Linked DNA regions of Sphingobium yanoikuyae. The main gene of each other region encodes a partner of the protein of the gene in region 3 in a complex. Links are inferred from orthologs where the notes say so. Each region holds a gene or a part of one and is shown on either strand. Other genes may lie near its edges.

Region 1 (4,332 bases), 2.1 Mb from region 3 along the record:
GCTGGCCATGATCGCGGCACTGAACAACGTCGCGACACGAACCACCGGCATGTGGAACAACGTCGCCGAAGAAGTTACCAAGCATTAACCAACAAATTCTGACACGCCACTTTCCGCATTAAACTTTTCTCAACCGAGCCAATCTAGAGAGGTCTTCGCTGACCTAATCCAAAGCGGGGCGGCCGGGTAGTTTAACGTAACGTTTGTCAAGGAGACATCACATGCAGTTCATTCGCAAGATGCTGAAGAACGAAAAGGGCGCGACCGCCATCGAATACGGCCTGATCGCCGCTCTGATCGCCGTGGCCGCCATCGGCGCCATGACCAGCCTGGGCTCGAAGCTGGGCAGCACCTTCAACAACGTTTCGGGCAACCTGAAGTAAGCTCGAAACCGATGTTAGAAAAGGGCGGCGGAAGCAATTCCGCCGCCCTTTTTCTTTGCCTGGAATCTGCCGAATCTTACCAGGTGACGATCTTCACCCGATCGCCCGGTTTCAGCACGGAGCGTTCGTTGAGGGCGTTCAGCACCAGGAAGCGCTCCAGCGGATAATCGCTATAGGCCATGCGGCGGCCAAGCGACTGGACGGTGTCGCCCGCCTTGACGGTGACCAGATTGACCCGGCGCGGCTTGATCGCCGCCGCCTCCTGCGCCGACAGGCGCTGGACCGAACGGACCATCGAGTCGAATGGACCGATACCCTTGCCCGCCGGGGTCAGCAGCAGGAAGTGATAGGCCTTTCCGCCGCCGAAATCATAGGCAAAGACGGTCGCGTCGATCTGACCCGACTTGGTGTTGGCGCGCACCGTGCGCCAGGCGGCCGGCAGGCCGTTGGTCGTCGTGCGCTGCACCTCGCCTGCGGGCGGCGCGCCGGCATTGCCGGCGAGTCGCTTGAGCACCGAATCGATATAGGTCGACAGATTGCCATTATAGGCGATGCCGCCAAACTGCGCCTGACCGCCCGAACCGGTGATGCTGACCGCGTCCGCGCCATTTTCCATGCCGAAGCCCGAGGGCGCAGTGAAGGACAGGCGCAGGTCGGGATGGCGGAAACGGCTGCCGTCGATCACGCCCTGTTTGGGATCGTCGCCATAAAGAACGCCATTGAGCGCCGTCAGGAAGGCATCGCGGTTGCGCAGCGTGCTGGTCGCGCCGGTGCGTGACGCCATCTGCGCCGCCCGATCGACGCGCTCGCCCGGATCGGGATGGGTGCTGGCCCATTCGGGCATGGAGCGCGCGTCACCCGACACACGCTGGTCCAGGCTGGTCTGCGCCGCCAGCGAGGCCAGCATGTCCGACAGCGCACGGGGATCATAACCGGCCGAGGCGAGGTAGCGGATGCCCAGATCGTCCGCCTCATACTCCTGGCTACGCGAAAATTTGAGGGTCAGAAGCTGGCTGCCGGTGCCGATCCCCTGCTGCAGCACGCCACCCAGCGCCGAATCGCCCAGCAAGGCGCCGGTCAGCACCTGCAGCAGCGCGCCGCCGATCGCGTTGCGCTGTGCCGCCTGCTGGCGCCGCTGGCCATGCTGGGCGGCGACATGGCCGACTTCATGGCCCAGCACGCCGGCCAGCTGCGCCTCGTCATTCATCAGCGCCATCAGCTGACGCGTGACATAGACATAGCCGCCGGGGATGGCGAAGGCGTTGTTGACCGGCGAGTTGAGCAGGGTGACGGTGAAATCGCCCTGCGCATTGGAGAGGCCGGACTGGACCGCGATGCGGCGCCCCACCGACTCCACATAGCGCGCCTGTGGCCCGACATAGGCGCCGCCAAATTCCTTGAGCAGTTCGGGATGCTGCTTGGCGCCCGAAGCCTTGTCCTGCGCGCTGATCGAGGAAACGGTGCGAATCGCCCGCTGCTGCCCCAGCACCTCCGGCGCCACGCCGGCGACGATCAGGCCGACGCCAAGGCCGGCCGACAACCATGTTCGATTCATTCCATTCCCATCCTTGACACCCTGCCCCCTGTTACCGTGCCGTAACGAGCGAGGACAGGATGCTGTTCCGGGAAATTGACGTCAGATACCGATGGCCAGGAACTTGTCGGCGCGATCGGTGCGCAGCGCCTGCGGTTCGAGGCCGGACAGCGCGTCCAGTTCCTCGCCAATGGCCGCCCCCAGATTGGCGATCGCCTGCACCGGCTCGCGATGGGCGCCGCCCACCGGCTCTGCCACGATGCGGTCGATCACGCCCAGGCCCTTCAAATGCTGCGCCGTGACCTGCATCGCGGTCGCCGCGTCGCTCGCCTTGTCGGCGGTGCGCCACAGGATCGAAGCGCAGCCTTCGGGCGAGATCACCGAATAGACGGCATGTTCGAACATCAGCACGCGATTGGCCGCGGCCAGAGCCACCGCGCCGCCCGAGCCGCCCTCACCCACCACGGCCGCGACCATGGGGACGCCGAGCGCCAGACAGGCTTCGGTCGAACGGGCAATGGCTTCGGCCTGGCCGCGTTCTTCGGCTTGGACGCCGGGAAAGGCACCCGAGGTGTCGACCAGCGTGACGACCGGCAGGCCGAACCGGTCAGCCAGTTCCATCAGGCGGATCGCCTTGCGATAGCCTTCGGGCTTGGCCATGCCGAAATTGTGGCGGACGCGGCTGGCGGTATCGTCGCCCTTTTCATGGCCGATGACCATGACCTTGCGCTCGCCCAGCGTCGCGAAGCCGCCGATGATCGCCTGATCGTCGGCAAAGGCGCGGTCGCCGGCCAGCGGCATGAAATTGTCGAACATGCCCGCGACATAATCCTTGAAGTGCGGGCGTTCGGGGTGGCGGGCCACCTGCGTCTTCTGCCAGGGCGTCAGCTTGGCATAGATGTCCGACAGCATCTTGTCGGCACGCTGTTCCAGCGTGTTGATCTCGCCACTAATGTCGATGTCGCCGACGGAGGCCGTCTGGCGCAGTTCGATGATGCGGGCTTCCAGCTCTGCGACCGGCTTTTCAAATTCGAGAAAGCTTACCATGGCGGATGGCGTTAAGGCGCGGACGCGTCGCCGTCAACGCGGGGATGCGCGATCCTGGCTTGCATGCCGGCCAGCGGGTGCCGACTGTTGACCAGTTCGACCAGCCGGCGGCTGTCGACATGGGTGTAGATTTGCGTCGTGCCGATATCGGCATGGCCCAGCATCGATTGCAGCGCGCGCAGGTCCGCCCCGCCCTCCAGCAAATGGGTGGCAAAGGCATGGCGCAGCACATGGGGGCTGACCCGTTCGGGTGCGATGCCGGCCGCTGCGGCCAGTTGCTTCACAAGCTGATAGAGGCGAATGCGGCTGACATGGCTCTTGCCCGAGGGAAAAAGCCAGAGGCTGTCGGCCGGCACATGGGCGAGCCAGGTGGCGACGGCGGCGCGGGCACGGTCGGAGATCGGCACCAGCCGTTCGCGCGCGCCCTTGCCCTTGATTATGAGGAAGGGGCGATCGACGGCCAGAGCCTTGCGCGGCAGCGAAACCAGTTCGGTCGCGCGCAGACCCGAGCCATAGAGAAGTTCGATCAGCGCCGAGAGCCGCAGGTCGAGCGGCGCGGGATACGCCGTCTCCACCCGCTGGGCGATCAGGGCAAAAAGCGAATCGACCTCATGCGACGACAAGATCTTGGGCAGCGGCCGGCGTGTGACCGGCCGGGGCAATGCCGCGCCGGGATTGTCGGCGCGCAGCCCCTCTTCCTCCAGAAAGGCGTAGAAGGCGCGCAGCGCGGACGCCTTGCGCGCCACGGTGGAGGCCGCGAGCGGCGCCCATTCGCCAGCAAGACGGCCGAGCGTGTCCTGGCTGGCGGCGGCAAGGCCGCCGACAATCTCGCCCGCGCCCTGAAGGTCCGTGCGATAGGCGAGCAGCGTGTTGCGCGACGCGCCCCGTTCCGCCGCCATCATTTCGAGGAAGCGGTCGATCAGGACGGCATCGTCATCCATCGCCCCGGACCGGGTCAGGACAGGCGGGTCAGGGCCTCGGCCGCGATCATCCGCGCCTCCGGGTCCAGCCCGACGCGATGGAGCGCCGCCACCACATGATAGAGATGGCCGGGCGGCAGGCGATGCCAGTCGCGCCCCTGCATGCCGACGGCAGCGAGCAGCGCCACGGTCGCCTTCTCGCCCCGCTGTGCGGCGGCGTCGATCGCACGCGCCCAGCGGCTGTTGGCGGCCAGGGTGAAGCCATTATCCTGCGCCAGCGCGGCCGCATCATTGGCCGACAGGCGCGACAGGCCCGCCAGCGCGGCGATCAGCATCCGTCCCTTTTCAGGGCCGGCATCGCCGACATAGCTGGAGATGCGGCTGCTGCCGCTGTCGACGACCGTGCTGGGCGCGCCGACCGCGAGCAACGCCCAGAAATCCTGTGCGC
Region 2 (4,236 bases), 920 kb from region 3 along the record:
CCGCGCCCGCAACAGACAAGTCTCGACCGAATGGGGGATCGCCATGGCGGACACACGCAAAATCTATGTTCTGAACGGCCCGAACCTTAACATGCTCGGCACCCGCGAACCGGAAATCTATGGCTATGACACGCTGGACGACATTGCCGAGCGGATGGAGGACGCCGCCCACCGCGCCCATGTCGAGATCGATTTCCGCCAGTCCAATCATGAAGGCCATCTGGTCGACTGGGTGCAGGAGGCGCATCGCGAGGGCGCCCATGCCATCATCATGAATCCCGGCGCCTATACCCACACGTCGATCGCGCTGCATGATGCGATCAAGAGCATCACCGTGCCGGTGATTGAGATCCACCTGTCCAACCCGCACACGCGCGAGGCCTTCCGCCACAAATCCTATGTCGGCATGGCCGCCAAGGGCACGATCGCGGGCTTTGGCGCCATGTCCTACATGCTGGCGCTCGAAGCAGCCCTGGAACTGTAGAACGCACAAAAGTTGCGCTTTGGCGCAAATGAGCATAGGCGCTGGCCGCCAGAACGCATTTTGAAAGACGACAAGGGTCAAGCATGAACGACAAGCATGACAAGGGCGCGATGCAGGTGGACGTCACCCTGGTGCGCGAACTGGCAGCTTTGCTGGACGACACCAACCTGACCGAGATCGAGGTCGAGGACGGCGATCGCAAGATTCGCGTGGCGCGCAAGATCGGTGGCGGCGCCCCCATCTTCGCAGCGCCCGCTGCCGTAGCGGCACCTGTCGCTGCCCCGGCTGCGGCACCGGCCGCTGCCCCCGCCGCGGCGGCCGAACCCGCCCTGCCGGCCGGCAATGTGGTGAAGTCGCCGATCGTCGGCACCGCCTATCTTTCGGCCGAGCCGGGCGCCGCGCCCTTCGCGCGTGTCGGTGCGCAGGTGAAGGCCGGTGAAACCGTGCTGATCGTCGAGGCCATGAAGGTGATGAACGCGATTACCGCGCCCGTCGCCGGCACCGTCAAGGCCGTGCTGGTCGATAACGGCCAGCCGGTCGAATATGACCAGCCGCTGATCGTCATCGAATAAGGCCGCGATCCCATGGCCATCGAAAAACTGCTGATCGCCAACCGGGGCGAAATCGCGCTGCGCATCCACCGCGCCTGCCATGAAATGGGTATCAAGACGGTGGCGGTCCATTCGACCGCCGACGCCGACGCCATGCATGTGCGCCTCGCCGACGAGGCGATCTGCATCGGGCCGCCCGCCGCCAAGGACAGCTATCTCAACATCGCCGCGATCATCTCGGCGGCCGAGATCAGCGGCGCCGACGCGATCCATCCGGGCTATGGCTTCCTCAGCGAAAACGCCAAGTTCGCCGAAATCGTCGAGGCCCATGGCCTCGCCTTTGTCGGTCCCAAGCCTGAACATATCCGCACCATGGGCGACAAGATCGAGGCGAAGCGTACCGCTGGCGCGCTCGGCCTGCCGCTGGTGCCGGGGTCAGACGGCGCGGTCAGCGATGTCGAGGAAGCGCGCGCGATTGCCGATGCTGCCGGCTATCCGGTGATCATCAAGGCCGCGTCCGGCGGCGGCGGCCGCGGCATGAAGGTCTGCACCTCGCCCGACCAGCTCGAGACGCTGATGCAGCAGGCCGGTTCGGAAGCGAAGGCCGCGTTCGGCGACGCCACCGTCTATATCGAGAAATATCTCGGCAATCCGCGCCACATCGAAATCCAGGTGTTCGGCGACGGCAATGGCAACGCCATCCATCTTGGCGAACGCGATTGCTCGCTGCAGCGTCGCCACCAGAAGGTGCTGGAAGAAGCGCCCTCGCCCGTCCTGAGCCAGGCCGAGCGTGAACGGATCGGCGGCATCTGTGCCAAGGCGATGGCCGACATGGGCTATCGCGGCGCGGGCACCATCGAGTTCCTGTGGGAAAATGGCGAATTCTACTTCATCGAGATGAACACCCGCCTGCAGGTGGAGCATCCGGTGACCGAGATGATCACCGGCCTCGATCTGGTGCGCGAACAGATCCGCGTTGCCGAAGGCAAGCCGCTGTCGGTGAACCAGGAAGATATCCGCTTCACCGGCCATGCGATCGAATGCCGCATCAACGCGGAAGATCCCAAGACCTTCGCGCCCTCGCCGGGCACCGTCACCAGCTATCATGTTCCGGGCGGCATGCATGTCCGCGTCGATAGCGGCCTGTATCAGGGCTATAAGGTGCCGCCTTACTACGACTCCATGATCGGCAAGCTGATCGTCTATGGCCGCACCCGCGAGGGCGCGATCATGCGCCTGCGCCGCGCGCTGGAGGAATATGTGATCGAAGGGATGAAGACCACCATCCCGCTGCACCAGGCGCTGCTGAAGGATCCCGAATTCCTCAACGGCGACTATACGATCAAGTGGCTCGAAGAGTGGCTTGCCCGTGAGGATGGCCAGTGAAGGCCACCATCTGGCACAATCCCAAATGCGGCACGTCGCGCAAGACGCTGGCGATCCTTGAGGAAACGCCAGGCGTCGAGGTGGAGGTGGTCGAATATCTCAAGACCCCCTTCACCCGCGACAAGCTGGCCCAGCTGTTCGCCGACGCCGGGATGACTCCGGCCGAAGCGGTCCGCAAGATGGGCACCGATGCCGAGGAACGCGGCCTGTCGGACATGACGGCGGATGCGATCCTGGACGAGATGGCGGCCAATCCGGCCTATGTGAACCGCCCCTTCGTCGAAACCGAAAAGGGCGTGCGCTTCTGCCGCCCCCAGGACAAGGTTCTGGAAATCCTCTGAATATCAGCCGCTTGTCACGCCCATGTAACAAGCGGCTGATTTGAGCCCTTGCTTTGACGGGGGGAAGCCGTAGCTTCCTCTCCCATGGCAAAGGAACCGGCATTGGCGACCATCGCCGTCTACAGCCTCAAGGGAGGCGTTGGCAAAACCACCTTTTCGGTTAACCTCGCCTGGGCGTCGGCGAGCATATCGAAACGGCGGACCCTGCTCTGGGACCTCGACCCGCAGGCGGCGTCGAGCTGGCTCCTCTCCACCGATCTTGAAAGCCGCGATGCGGCCCAGGCCATCTTCAGCAAGGATGTCGAAGTCCGCAAGCTGATCCAGCCCACCACCGTGCCGGGTCTGGACCTGATCGCCGCCGACACCTCACTGCGCAGCCTCGACCATCTATTCCGCGAGATGGACAAGAAGAAACGGCTGGCCAAGCTGATCGACAGCCTGGGCAAGGATTATGACCGCATCATCCTCGATTGCCCGCCGGGCCTCACCGAAACCAGCGAGCAGGTGCTGCGCGCCGCCGACCTGATCGTCATCCCGGTCATCCCCTCCCCCCTGTCGCAGCGCGCTATGGGCGAGGTGGCACGCTATCTGGTGCAGCGCGGCGGCAATCATGCGCCGATCCTGCCGGTCTATTCGATGGTCGACCGCCGCCGCAGCCTGCATCGCAAGGCACTGGACGAACAGCCCGGCTGGGGCGCGATCCCGATGGCCAGCACGATCGAGCAGATGACGGTCCGCCGCAAGCCGCTGGGTGCCTTCGCCCCCGCCTCGCCCCCGGCCCAGGCCTTCGGCGCGCTATGGACGATGGTCGAGCGGCAGGTTCAGCAGGGCTGAAGCCCTGCCTCAGCCAACGGCGCAGGCCTGCGCCGGCGGATCGGGGAACAGGCGCGCCGCATCTTGCGGCAGCATCGGACGGCCATAATAATAGCCCTGTACCTTCTTGCAGCCCAGCCGGCGCACCATGTCCAGTTCGGTCGCGGTTTCCACCCCTTCCGCCGTGGTCGACATGCCCAGGCTTTCCGCCAGCGTCACCACTGCCCGGATGATCGCCAGATTTTCCGGTGTGTTATGCGCCGCGCCGACGACGAAGCTGCGATCGATCTTGATCGTGTTGAAACGGGTGCGGCTAAGATAGCCGAGCGAGGAATAGCCGGTGCCGAAATCGTCGAGCGACAATTGTATGCCCATCGCCTGCAATTGATCCAGTACGCGCAGCGCGCCGTCATCCTCATGCATGAACACGCTTTCGGTGACCTCCAACTCCAGCCGCCGCGCATCGAGCCCGCTCTGGGCCAGCGCATTGATCACCGCGGAGATGAAGTTGGACTGGTGCAGTTGCTCCGCCGACACGTTGACGGCAACCCTTATATGCGCGGGCCAGCGCATCGCCTCGCGGCAGGCGGTGCGCAGCACCCATTCGCCGATCGGCCCGATCAGCCGAGCCTCCTCGGCCACCGGCACAAATTTCGACGGC
Region 3 (5,076 bases):
CGATGACGAGCTGGATCTGGCGGCTGTGCAACCGGTCGGCGGTGAAGAAGGCGCTGATCGCCTGGCCGGCGGCTTCATTATGGCCGCCGTCGAGCCAGGCTTCCGCCGCATCGGGCAGGGCCGCGAGCAGCGGGCCGCGCTCCAGCCGTTGCAGCCGGGCGGGCCAGTGCGCCCAGAGCGGCGCGGCCTTCAGCGCCGCCTCGCTGACCGGCACGGCCTGCTGATGGCGCAGCATGGCGATGGCGAGGGCGACATTCTGGACCTGATGCGCGCCGGGCAGGCGCGGCATCGGCACGTCGACATGGCCCTGTTCGTCGCGATAATGGACCCGGTCGCGATAGACGGCGGCGTCCCAGGCGGTGCCCATGGCGAGCCATAGGGTGCCGGCGCGATCCGCAGCATCCTGCATCACCGGGGCGAGGGTGGCATCATAACGCTGCGTCACTAGCGCCGCGCCGGGCTTGGCGATGCCGGCCTTTTCCGCGGCGATGACGGGCAGCGTGTCGCCCAGGAAGGCCTGATGATCGATGCCGAGCTGAGCGATGCCGCAGACGACCGGATCGACGATGACGTTGGTGGCGTCGAGCCGCCCGCCAAGGCCGACCTCTATGATGCAGGCTTCGGCATCATGTTCGGCAAAGGCGAGGAAGGCAGCGGCGGTCGTCACCTCGAAGAAGCTGGCACCGATCCCTTCGGCCACGTCGAGCACGCGGGCGAGATAGGCGGCGAGCATGGCATCGTCGATCAGCTTGCCGGCGATGCGGATGCGTTCGTTGAAGCGGACCAGATGGGGCGAGGTGAAGACATGGACGGTCTTGCCGTCTGCCTCCAGCGCGGCGCGCAGGAAGGCGCAGGTCGACCCCTTGCCATTGGTGCCGGCGACATGGAAGACCGGCGGCAGGCGATGGTGCGGATCGTCCAGCCGCTCCAGCAGCCGGGTGATCCGCTCCAGTCCCAATATATCGGCGCCGGGGGACAGCGACCAGAGCCGGTCAAGTTGGGCCTGGACCTGCGGGTCGTCCGAAACGGCATGGTCGGCCATGGCGCGCTGATCCCCCTATCGCGCTTTTGAGGCTCAGGCGGCGGCGCGCGGCGTCAGATAGCCGATCACGCGGGCCAGCGTGTCGCGCAGTTCGCTGCGATGGACCACCATGTCGAGCATGCCATGGTCGAGCAGATATTCGGCGCGCTGGAAGCCTTCGGGCAGCTTTTCGCGGATCGTGCTTTCGATGACGCGCTGGCCGGCGAAGCCGATCAGGGCATTGGGCTCCGAAATCTGGATATCGCCCAGCATCGCGTAGCTGGCGGTGACGCCGCCGGTGGTCGGATCGGTCAGCACGACGATATAGGGCAGGCCCGCCGCGTGCAGCTTCTGGATCGCCACGGTGGAGCGCGGCATCTGCATCAGCGAGAGGATGCCTTCCTGCATGCGCGCGCCGCCGGCAGCGGTGAAGATCACATAGGGGCATTTATGCGCGATCGCGTCGTTGATGCCCTGGATGAAGGCGGCGCCCACGCCCATGCCCATGGAGCCGCCCATGAAGGCGAAATTCTGCACGCCCATGACCAGCGGCACATCGTCGATCGCGCCACGCGCGTTGATGAGCGCATCCTGGTCGCCGGTGGAGGCGCGGGCGGCCTTGATCCGGTCCGGATAGCGCTTGCTATCGCGGAACTTGAGCGGATCTTCCGGCACGCCGGGGGTCGGCAGCAGGATGAAGCCGGCGTCGAGGATCTGCTCGAACCGTTCCGACGGACCGATGCGGCCATGATGGTCGCAGCGCGGGCAGACCGAGAGATTTTCCTCCCATTCCTTGATGAAGACCATTTCCTTGCACGACGGGCACTGATGCCAGAGCGTTTCGGCGGTGGTTTCCTTCTTGGTGAAGGGCAGGGCGTTACGAACGCGGTTGATCCAGCTCATGCTGCGGTCTCCCGGATAGAAGTGGTGAGGGCGCCGCTGAGCGACGCGACGAATTCCTGGACGAAGGGGCCGGCGGCATCGCCGTGCGAGCCGACGATGTCGACGATCGCCGAGCCGACCACCACGCCATCGGCGACGCGGCCGATGGCGGCCGCCTGTTCGGGCGTGCGGACGCCGAAACCGACCGCGATCGGCAGGTCGGTGGCGGCCTTCAGCCGATCGACCGCCATTTCGATATTGGCCTGTGCCGCCTGTTGCTTGCCGGTGATGCCGGCGACGGCGACATGATAAAGGAAGCCGCTGGCGCCGTTCAGCACGGCGGGCAGGCGGGCGGCGTCCGTGGTCGGGGTGGCCAGGCGGACGAGGTGGACGCCGACGGCGCGCAGGGCGGGGCCGAGTTCGGCATCTTCCTCTGGCGGGATATCGACGCAGATCACGCCATCGACACCGGCGGCCTGGCACTGGTCGGCGAACCAGTCGGACCCGCGCGCCAGCATCGGATTGGCATAGCCCATCAGGATCAGCGGCGTTTCCGGGTGCCGCGCGCGGAAATCGGCGGCCAGCGCGAACACGTCCCTGGTGTTGGTTCCCGAGCCGAGGCTGCGCAGGTTCGCCAGTTCGATCGCCGGGCCATCAGCCATCGGATCGGTGAAGGGCATGCCCAGTTCGATGATGTCGGCGCCGCCCGCGACCAGCGCATCGAGGATGGCAGGGGTCGCGGCAACGTCCGGGTCACCGGCGGTCACGAAGGTGATGAGGGCCGCGCGGCCCTGTGCCTTGCAGGCGGCGAAGCGGGTGGCGAGACGGTCGGTCATGCTCACATCTCCACTCCCAGCGCGTCGGCGACGGTGAAGATATCCTTGTCCCCCCGGCCTGACAGATTGACGACGATGACCTTGTCCGCGTCCAGCGTCGGCGCGACCTGTTCGGCGGCGGCCACGGCATGGGCGGATTCGAGCGCGGGGATGATGCCTTCGAGGCGGGAGAGGGTCTGGAAGCTTTCCAGCGCCTCATCATCCTTGATCGGCAGATATTTCACCCGGCCGATCTCGTGCAGCCAGCTATGTTCCGGGCCGATGCCGGGATAGTCCAGGCCAGCGGAAATGCTGTGCGCTTCGGTGATCTGGCCATCCTCGTCCTGGAGCAGATAGGTGCGGTTGCCGTGCAATATGCCCGATGCGCCGCCAGCCAGCGACGCGGCATGCTTCTTGTCAAGGCCTTCGCCGGCCGCTTCCACGCCGATCATCGCGACTTCGGGATCGTCGAGGAAGGGATGGAACATGCCGATGGCGTTGGAACCGCCACCCACCGGGGCGATCAGCATGTCGGGCAGGCGACCTTCAGCCTCCATGATCTGCGAGCGGATTTCCTTGCCGATGATGGACTGGAAATCGCGCACCAGCTCGGGATAGGGGTGCGGGCCGGCGGCGGTGCCGATGATGTAGAAAGTGTCATGGACGTTCGACACCCAATAGCGCAGGGCGTCGTTCATCGAATCCTTGAGCGTCGAGGAGCCGGAATGGACCGGGATCACCTCTGCGCCGAGCAGCTTCATGCGGAAGACGTTCGGCTTCTGCCGCTCGACATCCTTGGCGCCCATGAAGATCTTGCATTCCATGCCGAACAGGGCGGCGACGGTCGCGGTGGCGACGCCATGCTGGCCCGCGCCGGTTTCGGCGATGACCTTCTTCTTGCCCATGCGGCGGGCGAGCAGCGCCTGGCCGATGCAATTGTTGATCTTGTGCGCGCCGGTGTGATTGAGTTCCTCGCGCTTGAGGTAGATCTTGGCACCCTTGCCCGGCTCGGCCTTGGCGCGCAGCGCTTCGGTCAGCCGCTCGGCATAATAAAGCGGGTTGGGGCGGCCGACATAGGAGCGCAGCAGCTCGGCATATTCGGCGTGAAATTCGGGATCGGCCTTGGCCGCCTTGTAGACCTTTTCCAGCTCCAGGATCAGTGGCATCAGCGTTTCGGCGACATAGCGGCCGCCAAAGGCGCCGAAATGGCCATTATCGTCCGGCTGAGTCCTCAGGCTATTGGGGAGGCTGTTGGGCAGGGTGATGGTGTCGGTCATGAATATCTTTCCGGGGACAAATGATGGGCGTTCGCTTGTGGTCAGGAAGCGATCAGCGCCATCGTCCTTCGATGCGCATGGCAGGGGCGTTCAGCGTCAACATGCCGACACCGCTTTGCAGAAGGCCATGATCTTGTCCACACTCTTGATGCCCGGTGCATCCTCGACGCCCGAAGAAACGTCGATCAGCGGCGTGTCGGTCAGGCGGCTCGCATCGCACACATTGTCGATGCCAAGGCCACCCGAAAGCCCCCAGGGTGCGGGCATGGCGACGCCGCGCAGCAAGGTCCAGTCGAAGCGCAGGCCCATGCCGCCGGGCAGCGCCGCGCCATCGGGTGTCTTCGCGTCGAACAGCAGCCGGTCGACCGTGCCGGCATAGGCCTGGGCCGCGTCGATATCGGCGCGGGTCTTGACCGAAATCGCCTTCCACACCGGCAGGCCGAAACGCTGGCGGATGGCGGCGACCCGCTCCGGGCTTTCCTTGCCATGGAGTTGCAGGGCGCTGAGTGCGCCGGTGCCGGTCAGGCGGGCAAGCTGTTCGTCATCGGCATCGACGACCACGGCGACGCGATCGACATGGGTCGGGACGGCCGCAGCGAGCGCGCGCATCTGGTCGGGTTCGACATGGCGCGGGCTTTTGGGGAAATGGACGAAGCCGACATGGCTCGCCCCCGCCTGCACGGCGGCACCCACCGTCTCCGGCGTCGACAGGCCGCAGATCTTGATCGCGATTCGGGACATGGGCGGGCCTTTAGACCGTAAGGGAAGGGAAGTCACATTCAGACAGGCTGGGTCAGGTCCATGTCGTGCAGCGCCAGCCACTGGTCGGCATGGTCGATGCAGGCCCGACCCAGGAAGCGATCCAGGACAGCGACGATCTCCGCATCGCTCATCGTCCGGGGATCGAGCGGCGGATGCCAGTGCAGCGCGAAATGCGGGCCGCTGGTGCGGACCAGATAGAAGGGCAGGAATTGCGCCCCGACCTTGCGCGCGAGGCGCAGCGCGATCGAGAGATTGCCCGATGGTTCGAGCGCGCGGCCGAAGGTTGGGAACCAGACCTGTCGGTCGCGTCGTTCGTCAG

Evidence for each region.
Region 1: the proteins of accD (region 3) and HH800_RS15030 are in contact, whole or in part, in a solved structure (PDB 8UXZ), measured with the Escherichia coli proteins. The link is inferred for Sphingobium yanoikuyae from one-to-one orthologs.
Region 2: the proteins of accD (region 3) and accC are in contact, whole or in part, in a solved structure (PDB 8UXZ), measured with the Escherichia coli proteins. The link is inferred for Sphingobium yanoikuyae from one-to-one orthologs.

The regions. Positions count from the first base shown.
Region 1 is NZ_CP053021.1:3,086,517-3,090,848, forward strand. Bases 993-3,942 are described here. They hold HH800_RS15030 (acetyl-CoA carboxylase carboxyltransferase subunit alpha), read right to left. Parts: upstream 2,965-3,942; coding sequence 2,020-2,964; downstream 993-2,019. Other genes in these bases: HH800_RS15025 (M48 family metalloprotease), read right to left, coding at 993-1,938; HH800_RS15035 (tyrosine recombinase), read right to left, coding at 2,976-3,905; HH800_RS15040 (hypothetical protein), read right to left, coding at 3,920-3,942. In the rest of the region: HH800_RS15015 (Flp family type IVb pilin), read left to right, coding at 1-88; HH800_RS15020 (Flp family type IVb pilin), read left to right, coding at 222-383; more of HH800_RS15025, read right to left, coding at 460-992; more of HH800_RS15040, read right to left, coding at 3,943-4,332. UniProt on the Escherichia coli protein: Component of the acetyl coenzyme A carboxylase (ACC) complex. First, biotin carboxylase catalyzes the carboxylation of biotin on its carrier protein (BCCP) and then the CO(2) group is transferred by the carboxyltransferase to acetyl-CoA to form malonyl-CoA.
Region 2 is NZ_CP053021.1:23,227-27,462, reverse strand. What follows is about bases 391-3,244. They hold accC (acetyl-CoA carboxylase biotin carboxylase subunit), read left to right. Parts: upstream 391-1,068; coding sequence 1,069-2,421; downstream 2,422-3,244. Other genes in these bases: HH800_RS00115 (ParA family protein), read left to right, coding at 2,847-3,244; HH800_RS00120 (arsenate reductase family protein), read left to right, coding at 2,418-2,762; accB (acetyl-CoA carboxylase biotin carboxyl carrier protein), read left to right, coding at 568-1,056; aroQ (type II 3-dehydroquinate dehydratase), read left to right, coding at 391-484. In the rest of the region: more of aroQ, read left to right, coding at 44-390; more of HH800_RS00115, read left to right, coding at 3,245-3,596; HH800_RS00110 (putative bifunctional diguanylate cyclase/phosphodiesterase), read right to left, coding at 3,606-4,236. UniProt on the Escherichia coli protein: This protein is a component of the acetyl coenzyme A carboxylase complex; first, biotin carboxylase catalyzes the carboxylation of the carrier protein and then the transcarboxylase transfers the carboxyl group to form malonyl-CoA.
Region 3 is NZ_CP053021.1:947,955-953,030, forward strand. The notes cover bases 1-2,996. They hold accD (acetyl-CoA carboxylase, carboxyltransferase subunit beta), read right to left. Parts: upstream 1,925-2,996; coding sequence 1,076-1,924; downstream 1-1,075. Other genes in these bases: HH800_RS04960 (bifunctional folylpolyglutamate synthase/dihydrofolate synthase), read right to left, coding at 1-1,042; trpA (tryptophan synthase subunit alpha), read right to left, coding at 1,921-2,739; trpB (tryptophan synthase subunit beta), read right to left, coding at 2,742-2,996. Also shown: more of trpB, read right to left, coding at 2,997-3,995; HH800_RS04980 (phosphoribosylanthranilate isomerase), read right to left, coding at 4,092-4,736; HH800_RS04985 (lysophospholipid acyltransferase family protein), read right to left, coding at 4,775-5,076.